Regions from separate parts of the Paenibacillus sp. FSL H7-0714 genome, predicted to be linked through region 2. Evidence: riboswitches for the same ligand, from Rfam matches in the RefSeq annotation. Region 2 holds a riboswitch; each other region holds the start of a gene.
The links. A riboswitch is a leader RNA that binds a small molecule or an ion and turns the genes downstream of it on or off. The one in region 2 is predicted to bind cobalamin.

Region 1 (3,285 bases), 4.7 Mb from region 2:
TCGGGATTAAAGCATCCCGGGCAACGATGACGGCAGCCGCTGATGAAGAGGACGGCCCGCATGCCCTCTCCCTCGTTAATCGACTCCGGATAGTATCCGCAAATATTCATAAATGCTTAACGCGATCCCGTACTTCGGCTTGTTTGGCGGCATTGAAGCGGGTCTGATAGTCGCCAGTTAAATAACCTGTAACTCTGCGCAAACGACGGATGTGCACGTCATTCTCATGTGCGTTGCAGGAAGGACAGTTTGTCCCAATTACACCTTCGTATCCGCAGCTGGAGCAGCGGTCAATCGGATGGTTAATGCTGAAGTAGCTGACCTGTTGTTCTAGTGCATATTTAATGATTTTGATAAAAGCAGATGGATTGCTGCGGGCATTGCCATTTAATTCGACATAAGAAATAGCCCCGGCATTGCAGTATTCATGGAAAGGAGCTTCCAAGCTGATCTTCTGAGCAGCACCTAGATCGTAGTATACAGGGATGTGGAAAGAGTTCGTATAATACTCACGGTCAGTTACGCCCGGAATAGAACCCAGTACCTTGCGATCAATCTTGGTGAATTTGCCGGACAGGCCCTCTGCTGGTGTTGCGAACAAGGTAATGTTGAGATTAAGTTCCTCACTTTTAAGGTCGCAATACTCCCGCATGTGACGCACGATAGCCACAGCCTTGGCATGGACTTCCATATCCTCGCCATGGTGTTTGCCGTACATGGCTTTCATGCATTCCGCCATACCGATGAAGCCAAGCGACAGACTACCATGCTTAAGTAGTTCGCCTACAGAGTCTTCAGGAGCGAGATTTTCGCCGCCTTCCCAGACGCCTTCTCGCATCATGAAATCGGATGCTTTAGCTTTTTGCGCGCTTTGGATGTGGAACCGATGAAGAAGTCCTTCCAGCGCAATATCCATATAGTGGTTTAGATCCTCATAGAAGCCAGCTTCATCTGCGACGGTACGTCGGCCTGTTACTGTGCCGTGTGCCAGACCGAGCCGAACCAGATTCAGTGTATTAAAGGAAAGGTTGCCCTTCCCGGAGCAATGATTACGCCCAAAACGGTCACCGAGCACTCGGGTGCGGCAGCCCATTGTAGCAAATTCCGTATCAGGATCACTTGGATCATAATACTGCAAGTTGAGCGGAGCGTCCAGATTAGCGAAGTTCGGATATAGTCTGCGTGCAGAACATTCCGCCGCTTTTAGGAACAATTCATAGTTAGGATCACCTTGCTGTTGATTGACTCCTTGCTTGCATTTGAAGATTTGAATCGGGAACACAGGTGTTTCTCCGCTGCCAAGTCCGTTCATCGTTGCTGTTAGCAGGGAGCTGATCACAAGCTGACCTTCTGGTGAAGTACAAGTACCATAATTGATGCTGGTAAACGGAATTTGCCCACCGGATCGGCTGGACATGGTGTTGAGATTATGTACCATACTTTCAGCCGCTTGCAGGGTTTCGATTTCGGTTTCCTTTAGTGCAAAACGAAACGCTTTTGGATATAACTCCGCCAGATCGGTCCGACTCATTGTAATCTCGCCCAAAGAATCATTAGCTTGTCCCTCATCAAAATAATCCAGACCCTTGCGGAACAGCTTAGCGAAGGATTTGGTTACATAAGGTGCAAGATCATAGTCGAGCTTATTTGCGGATACGCCGCCATATTGAGCATTTTGCTGGGATTGAAAAATAATTGCTACCAGTGACATAGCTGTCATTATGGAGTTCGGAGGACGAACACTGCCGTTGCCGGTGTTGAAGCCTTCGCGGAGAAGCTTATCAAACGGGATAAAAATGCAGTTAGTCGTTCCGATTGCGTATTGATCCAGATCATGCACATAGACGACATTGTCATCAATGGCTTGCACTAGCTGCGGTGGCATCGAAAAGTTGCGGGCGTACCATTTTGAATATTCACTGCCGAACTTGCTCATTTTACCGGAGAAACTCTCTCCGTTCAAATTGGCATTCTCGCGCAGCAAGTCCAAATCCCGGCTGTCGATAATATCGCGTCCTAAATCAATGAGCTCATCTAAAAGAACTTCTCGTGCATTTGTTGTACCGTTAAATTGTCTCTCCAACAACGTCATTGTATAGCTCTCCTCTCAGTCTATCGTCCTATCATTAAGAAGTGGGGCCGCAAAAGCGGCCGTATATTCATTGTGATCTCATAAAAAAAGCATCCTCTAGCGAGGATGGCAGAAAATGCCCGATGCGTTATGTAAATATCCACACAGATATTTGTAGTGGCCTCTAAGAAGATGACCGCATGCGGACACCGTTCCTGTTCCTCGCAGGCACTCATAGTTGGTGTCGTCGAAACAGGCAGGTCTCCTGGCTTCCGTAGGACCTCTCAGCGCCTTCCCAAGGGGGCTCTTACCCCTCAGTGGCTTCTGCCAGGAGATCTGCCCATCTTAAGCTTCTAAAAGCTTGTAAGGGGCATCCGGTTACAGTGGCGGGACCGCAGCGGATTTTCACCGTACTTCCCTATTAAGCTCTAATTCCGATAAAGGATCAAAGCGCCTGTCTCCACTATATTTTGTTGTCGTTAGATAAAAATAACCCAAGATGTTGTGTTTGTAAACAGTTTTTTAGAAAACCCGCGCGGGGAGCGGGTTCTTCAAAAGTACTCCACAAATGATCCACAGGCTGTCCATAAGTAATCCACAATTGATCCACAGGCATATAAAAAATGATTCATAAATTGTCCGAAAAGATGCCACAAAGAGTCCATAAATGTAGTGCAGATGACCCTAGAATTCATGTTAGAAAAAATACTTGTGGCGAAAGTCATATTTCGGAGAATTTTGGGGAAAGAAGAAGGGGCATAATAAAGCTGAGATCATTTGTGGGAGAGCGGTGGAGTTGTTACAATAGAAGGAGACACATACTTTAAAATTCCGAGGAGGTATTCTCATGCCTATTGCTGAAGTAACCGTTATTCCGATTGGAACAGGTAGTACGAGCCTTAGCAGCTATGTTGCGGATATGCAGCGAGTGCTGAAGACGGTAGAAGGGATTACTTATGAGCTTACATCCATGGGTACAATCATCGAAGGGCCTCTTCAGCGTATTTTTGCTGCAGTCGAAGCGCTGCACGAGTCTCCTTTTGCCGCAGGTGCAGAGCGTGTCTCTACCTCACTTAAAATAGACGACCGCCGCGATAAACCCTCCACTAGCCGTGGAAAGCTGGAGTCTGTGGAGCGTAAACTACAGGTGGAATAGCAGTTTGGGAGAGTAGGGAAATAGGGAGAAATAGGCTTGCGTTTCTGGCTGAAAGTTG
Region 2 (3,285 bases):
TCGCTTGGAAAAGATCGTTGAACGCTGGGGCGGCCTACTCCGGATTAGCAAAAAGGACATCCACAAGGCTGACGCTTGGTTTGACAAATATGGCTATTGGACCGTATTATTTTGTCGGATGGTTCCACTAGTGCGTAGTTTGATTTCGATCCCTGCAGGGATGTCGGGCATGAAATTTGGAGTGTTTATGATCTTCACAACGATTGGTACGCTGGGATGGAATCTATTGCTGGTGCTTATTGGTGCGGCATTGGGTGAGTCCTGGGAAGACATCGCCATGTATATGGATATGTACTCCAACGTAGTGTACGTGCTTCTTGCAGGTGGAGTAGTGATCCTTGGGTATTTGTTCTTCCGCAAGCGCAGCCGGAAAATGAACACCGAAGGTTGAGCCGAGAAGGACTTATAGATAAAAGTTATGATTAAAAGGAGGAGAACAAATGGAGCTATTAACGATTATTAAAGCTATTATTTTGGGAATTGTTGAAGGATTGACTGAATTTGCTCCGGTATCCTCCACAGGTCATATGATTATTGTTGATGATATGTGGTTAAAATCGACAGAGTTATTTGGACAATATACGGCCAATACGTTCAAAGTGGTTATACAGCTGGGGTCAATATTAGCAGTTGTAGTTATTTTTAGAAATAGGTTCATTGAATTGCTGGGCTTAAAGCGCTTCAGCCGCAAGCAGTTGGATCCTGTAACCGAGCAACAACCACAGCTTGAAAAAGGCGGCCACCTGAAGCTTACACAGGTGCTTGTAGGTTTAGTGCCAGCAGGCGTGCTGGGGGTTCTGTTTAATGATTATATTGACGAGCATTTATTCTCTACATCCACCGTGTTAATCGGTCTAGTAGTCGGTGCTGTATTAATGATTATTGCGGATCTATTCGGACCAAAGAAGATTCAAACGGAGAGTGTCGATCAGATTACATATAAGCAGGCGCTAGGTGTTGGTCTGGTCCAGTGCTTCTCCTTGTGGCCGGGATTTTCTCGTTCCGGGTCGACGATTTCTGGTGGTGTTCTTCTGGGTATGAGTCATCGCGCTGCTGCTGATTTCACGTTTATTATGGCTGTTCCAATCATGGCAGGCGCCAGTTTACTCTCACTGATGAAGAACTGGCAATATTTCACCATCGATGCCCTGCCGTTCTTCATTGCAGGCTTTATCAGTGCCTTTGTATTTGCACTATTATCGATGCGTTTCTTCTTGAAATTGATCAACCGGATTAAGCTTTTACCATTTGCTATATATCGCATAGTACTTGCTGCAGTAGTATATTTCGTGTTTTTCTAAATCCGTTATAAGGAATCGATATAACAAAAGCCCCCGTAATCTATTGCAGATGACGGGGGCTTTCACGTATGATGACATCAGATTTAAGACACTCACTTTATCCTTATAATTCTCGCATAAACGCTTACCGTCCTTAAAAGGACGCTGAAGGCGTTTTAGCTTGACAATATCGGAGACAGGTGCTTGCCGGAAATTAGTAATTCGGTAGGCTTAATAGGGAAATTCGGTTTGAAGCCGATGCGGTCCCGCCACTGTAACGGAAGAGTCCATAGCAACATATGTCACTGGCAATTTACTACTGCTGGGAAGACTGCTAAGGATGCTGACACCGCTAGCCAGGAGACCTGCCTGTTTCAACAGCACTGCTTCACCTACGGAGGATAGGAAGGTGTTAGACGTTAACCATAGGTATATTATGGGCGTCTTTCCCTTTGACTTTTTTAGGGAAGGGCGCTCTTTTTTAAAGGAATGCAAGTGATATCGAGTCCAAAATAAGAAGATGGAGAAGGGGAGCTGCAAAGTGACGAACAAAGTAAAAGTAAGCAATCTTGGCTATCCAAGAATCGGAAAAAACCGCGAGTGGAAGAAAACGTTGGAAGCCTTCTGGGCGGGAAAAATAAATGAGGAAGCGTTCCGTACTGAAATGACAGGAATTCAGCTTCAGCATTTGAAGACTCAGCAGGAGGCAGGCATTGATTTAATTCCGGTAAATGATTTTACGTTCTACGATCATGTGCTAGATACAGCTGTAATGTTCGGGATCGTACCTCCACGTTATGCGTATGATGGTGGCGATATTGGGCTTGATCTTTATTTTGCGATGGCTAGAGGAAATGCTGAGGCTACCGCTTGCGAGATGACTAAATGGTTCAATACGAACTATCATTACATCGTTCCAGAGATCGGTGCACAAACGCCGCGTCTGACCGAGAATAAACCATTGGCTGCTTATCGTTTTGCCAAGTCCCAAGCGGGAATTGAGGGTAAACCTGTGGTTTTAGGCCTTTATACATTCCTTAAGTTGTCAAAAGGTTTTGCATCTGCGGATATTGCGAAGATTGCTGCTCAGTTTCTTCCGGTTTACGTTCAGCTGTTGCAGGAACTGAAGCAAGAAGGAGTAAGCTGGGTACAAATTGATGAACCAGCGATTGTTACAGGAATTAATGAATCAGAATTATCCTTACTTCACTCGATTTACACAGAAATTGCTGAATCCGTGCCTGGATTAAATATTATTCTGCAGACTTACTTTGAAGCTGCTGAACCGCTGGAGGCACTGTTCAAGCTTCCGGTACAAGGTTTAGGTCTTGATTTTGTCCATGATGGCGGGACGAACCTGGCATCGATTGAACGTCTTGGCTGGCCTGAGGATAAGTGGCTGGGAGCGGGTATTATTGACGGACGCAACATCTGGCGCTCAGATCTGGATGCTAAGCTGCAGCTAATCGAGAAGCTGAGTGTACATGTATCACTTGATCGTCTTATTATACAGCCTTCTTGCAGTTTGCTGCATGTTCCGGTTACTGTTCAGGGTGAGGTGAAGCTGAAGGCCACCGTCAAGGCTGCTTTAGCTTTTGCTGATGAGAAGCTTAGAGAGCTTGGCCTGCTTGCTGCAGCCTTAGAGGGTGCAGCAGAAGCTGCTGCTGCGTTGACGGCCAGTCGTGAAGCCCTTACTGCCTTCCGTGCACTTCCTGAACGCGGTCGTAAGGATGTGGCCGAGCAAGTTCTCGGACTTACAGATTTACCAGACCAACGTAGCCTACCTTTTGCTGAACGCCTGAAGGTGCAGCAGGAGAAGTGGCAGCTGCCACTTCTGCCAACGACAACAATCGGAAGCTTTCCACAGACCGTAGAAGTGCGCCAGGCAAGGTTGAAATGGCGTAAAGGCGTATGGAATCAAGAGCGTTACGACGGGTTCGTTCGTGAGCAGATTGCAGATGCAATCACTTTCCAAGAAAAGCTGGGTCTGGATGTACTCGTGCAC
Region 3 (3,285 bases), 2.8 Mb from region 2:
AACATCCCAATTTCGACAAGCAGGACACTTGAAATCTGCAAACTCTATGACTTTAATAGGAGCATTTGGATCACCAATAGATGGCTGAGAAGAAAGCTGAAAGTCACCAACTTTAAGTTCGATTTTTCCAGTAGCATCCATCAAAGATGGAAGTTTCCTCAATTCGGATTCATCACTTTTAGACATAAATGCTGTAAATGCCAAAAGTAGAATTAAACATAACATAATTACTCCTACAAGCCAAAATACGTGGTTCTTTTTCATCAAGCACCTCAGTTGTTTATGGTTGGATTTTATACTAAGGTAGTCCAATAAACTTTGTATGTGAGAAAGTTCTCATATAATGATCCATAAATATTAATATAATTACTTTTTGACTTCTCTTTATTCAAACTGTGATTTTATTTGAATTGAGCATTTTGCATTAATCTAAGCCCTAGATACACAAAGGGATTTTGGGTAAAGTCAAGTAGTATGGCTATAAGTTGCACTTGGCCGTCGATGCCAAGAGTGAACTTCCCATGGCACTCAAGTTACCCTACCCATGTGAACGACGGAGATGCAGGACCTGCGATTAAGACGCTTGTGGGTAAGAAATCAAAGTGAAATTCTTTATGCTGGATGCGGGATGTGACCTAATGAAACTATGTGGCGATACGGCATCTCAACGCACAGGCTATTATCCCGATGAATCTCTGGAATGAAAAAGAACTGCCAGCGAGGATCCATGCAAAGACACGCCCTGCTGTTCAATGGGATTTCCCATGACGAATTGGGGACACGAAAAGGCATGTTTAAAATTCCGCTGTTCGTTTGCGGACAGGTCAAGTAGATTGTCCTTTAGGCATGACCGCTTGTTCGTCCTTTAAATATGGAATGGTGTTCAAAACAACAGTCAATCGAATCTCCGGTGCTATGTTTACCGCATAAGGAAGGCTGAGGTGAAAAGGAATTTTACAATAAACAAACCAGTGTAGAACGCTGCAATTCTCGAAAAAAACCCTTTTAACCGCTGAGCAGCTCCATGTTTGGGAGGATTCAAATAGCGACAATCGACCAATATTTGAATGCGATTGTGTTACTTACTTCTGCACTCGCCATCGCGAAGCAACAAGTCCAAGCGCCGCTTAAAAATTTTAGATTCACCGAAATACTGCCCGTCTGCCCATTTATTGCTCATCTCACACAACACTGAGATTTCGTTGCGGACTGATCATGCCGCTGTATCAAAATATGAATTATACGAAATGCTCATGTAAAAATAATGGTAAAAAAGTGATTAGAAATAATTATATGAATATTTTTTCTTTTTGTGGTATATTATCCAAATAAATATTTATGGTGATCACATAGAGCTTTCCATGTGACTTAAAAGGGGAATGTTGGTGAAATTCCAACGCGGTCCCGCCACTGTGAACGCACTTAAGAATTGCATTGTTAACTTTAAAAACAGTTGATGGTGTAACTCTTAATAAACTGCGAAGTCAGAATACCTGCCATAAATAAATTCAGAGATCCCACGAGGATGGGGGAGGTGTTTTTTGTCATGTCCAATTTTTTTTTTTGTGCTTTACTGTTATTAGAGTGAATATGGAATTAATTATATTCATTCTTAATGGATTTCAAAGATTCATAAATACGGAAAATGTTCGCTGTTAGCTTCAGCGGTGCTGCTATTGATATGTACTATTAGTGGTTACTGATGTTGTATCACCATCGATAATTCTCCTATATTTACCGCGGCAAAGTAGAATCAGTTGTCAAATGATATTGTACAATTGAATGTATCAATTGTACAATATGTAAAAACGAATTTATTTAATAGGAGAGAAAATATATGAAGAAATATAATGCACTTTTGCTTGCCTTATTTCTTTTAATCGCATCTTATAGCGTTATATCTTATGTGAATGCAGATAGTAGAAATAAATCAGAAGGGCCATTCGTTGGATTGAAGTTGATTCCTGAAGAACAATCAATTGATCTATCAGAAGGTTCTCCGTTGAATGTGGAATTTGCGCAGGGTATTAGCGAAGGTCAGTTTTTTAATTTGATTAATTTAGTGAATATTAATAGTAACAAGTCGATAGACATAAAGAAATCGATCAAAGGTCATCAATTAATAATTACCCCTCAGATTGCTTTGGAAAACGCTAAAGAATATATCTTGTATATACCTCCGTACTCCCTTGCAAATACAAATGGCGAAAAATTGAAAGACAATTACATTCTTAAATTTATAGTTGTTAGTGAAGAGAGTTATCAACAAGATTCTGTAATAAACTCCACATATCAAAATTTAACGGTAGTTGAATCCACATATGATGATTTTAGTGTAATTAAATCTACTTATGGTAAGCATTTAATGAAAACTGTTTTTTTAAGTGAAAGTACTAATGGATCAGTTCCATCTTTAACTCAAGGTGCACAAGTTGGTGGGGAAATATATGCTGGTATAGATAAGAGTGGTTTTATAGGTGCAAATGGAGATCTATGGTTATGGGGAAGTAATGAAATGGGACAGTTGGGAGACTTTATAACTCCATCTAGTAATAAACCAATACAGTTAGCTGGCAGCGATGTGGTTGCGATGAATAAAGGCATTACTGGTGGTACTTATAGCACATATGCTTTGAAAACTGACGGTACAGTGACGACTTTTGGATTCAATTATTATGGTTTTTTGGGTTTAGGTCCTGCTGGAGATCAGACTGATTTTATTGTCTCTCCAACCTCCATTTATGGATTATCAAATGTAAATAATATTAGCAGTAGATACTATCATACTCTTGCTGTTAAATCGAACGGATCATTATGGGGATGGGGAGATAATCAATATGGGCAAGTAGGAGGGGATAGTACACAACTTATTACAACTCCTGAACAAATCAAAGGAGTAAATGGGAGTGCTCTTACGAATATTATAGCTTCAGATGTTGGTGAGATACATTCTATAGCACTTTCTTCAAATGGAAATGTTTATGTTTGGGGGGGGAATAATCACGGTCAACTGGGGAATGGAACCCTCGTAGGTAGTAATATTCCACGTTTATTGCAAATGAGACCGAATGATGCTCCTTTAATGACAAATATTAAAGCAATTAGTTCAGGAGATAATTTTAACTTGGTATTAAAAGATGATGGGACCGTTTGGAGCTGGGGGCAGAATGATAATGGGCAACTTGGTGATGGTTCTACTGTAGAACGTCGTATTCCTGTCCAAGTAAAAGGGGGAAATGGGGTAGGTCTACTAAGGGATATTATCGCTATTAGCGGTGGTGGGAA

Region 1: linked by a shared signal. The riboswitch ahead of NST34_RS02370 (anaerobic ribonucleoside triphosphate reductase) and the one ahead of metE (5-methyltetrahydropteroyltriglutamate--homocysteine S-methyltransferase) in region 2 are both predicted to bind cobalamin.
Region 3: linked by a shared signal. The riboswitch ahead of NST34_RS10725 (RCC1 domain-containing protein) and the one ahead of metE (5-methyltetrahydropteroyltriglutamate--homocysteine S-methyltransferase) in region 2 are both predicted to bind cobalamin.

What each region holds. Positions count from the first base shown of each region.
Region 1 is NZ_JBBOPT010000001.1:536,553-539,837, forward strand. It holds gene nrdG (anaerobic ribonucleoside-triphosphate reductase activating protein) at 1-110, opposite strand, end outside; gene NST34_RS02370 (anaerobic ribonucleoside triphosphate reductase) at 107-2,092, opposite strand; cobalamin riboswitch at 2,310-2,544, opposite strand; gene NST34_RS02375 (MTH1187 family thiamine-binding protein) at 2,919-3,227, shown strand.
Region 2 is NZ_JBBOPT010000001.1:5,244,360-5,247,644, reverse strand. It holds gene NST34_RS23505 (DedA family protein) at 1-391, shown strand, start outside; gene NST34_RS23500 (undecaprenyl-diphosphate phosphatase) at 441-1,301, shown strand; cobalamin riboswitch at 1,462-1,667, shown strand; gene metE (5-methyltetrahydropteroyltriglutamate--homocysteine S-methyltransferase) at 1,822-3,285, shown strand, end outside.
Region 3 is NZ_JBBOPT010000001.1:2,465,895-2,469,179, forward strand. It holds gene NST34_RS10720 (thioredoxin domain-containing protein) at 1-264, opposite strand, end outside; cobalamin riboswitch at 1,323-1,515, shown strand; gene NST34_RS10725 (RCC1 domain-containing protein) at 1,838-3,285, shown strand, end outside.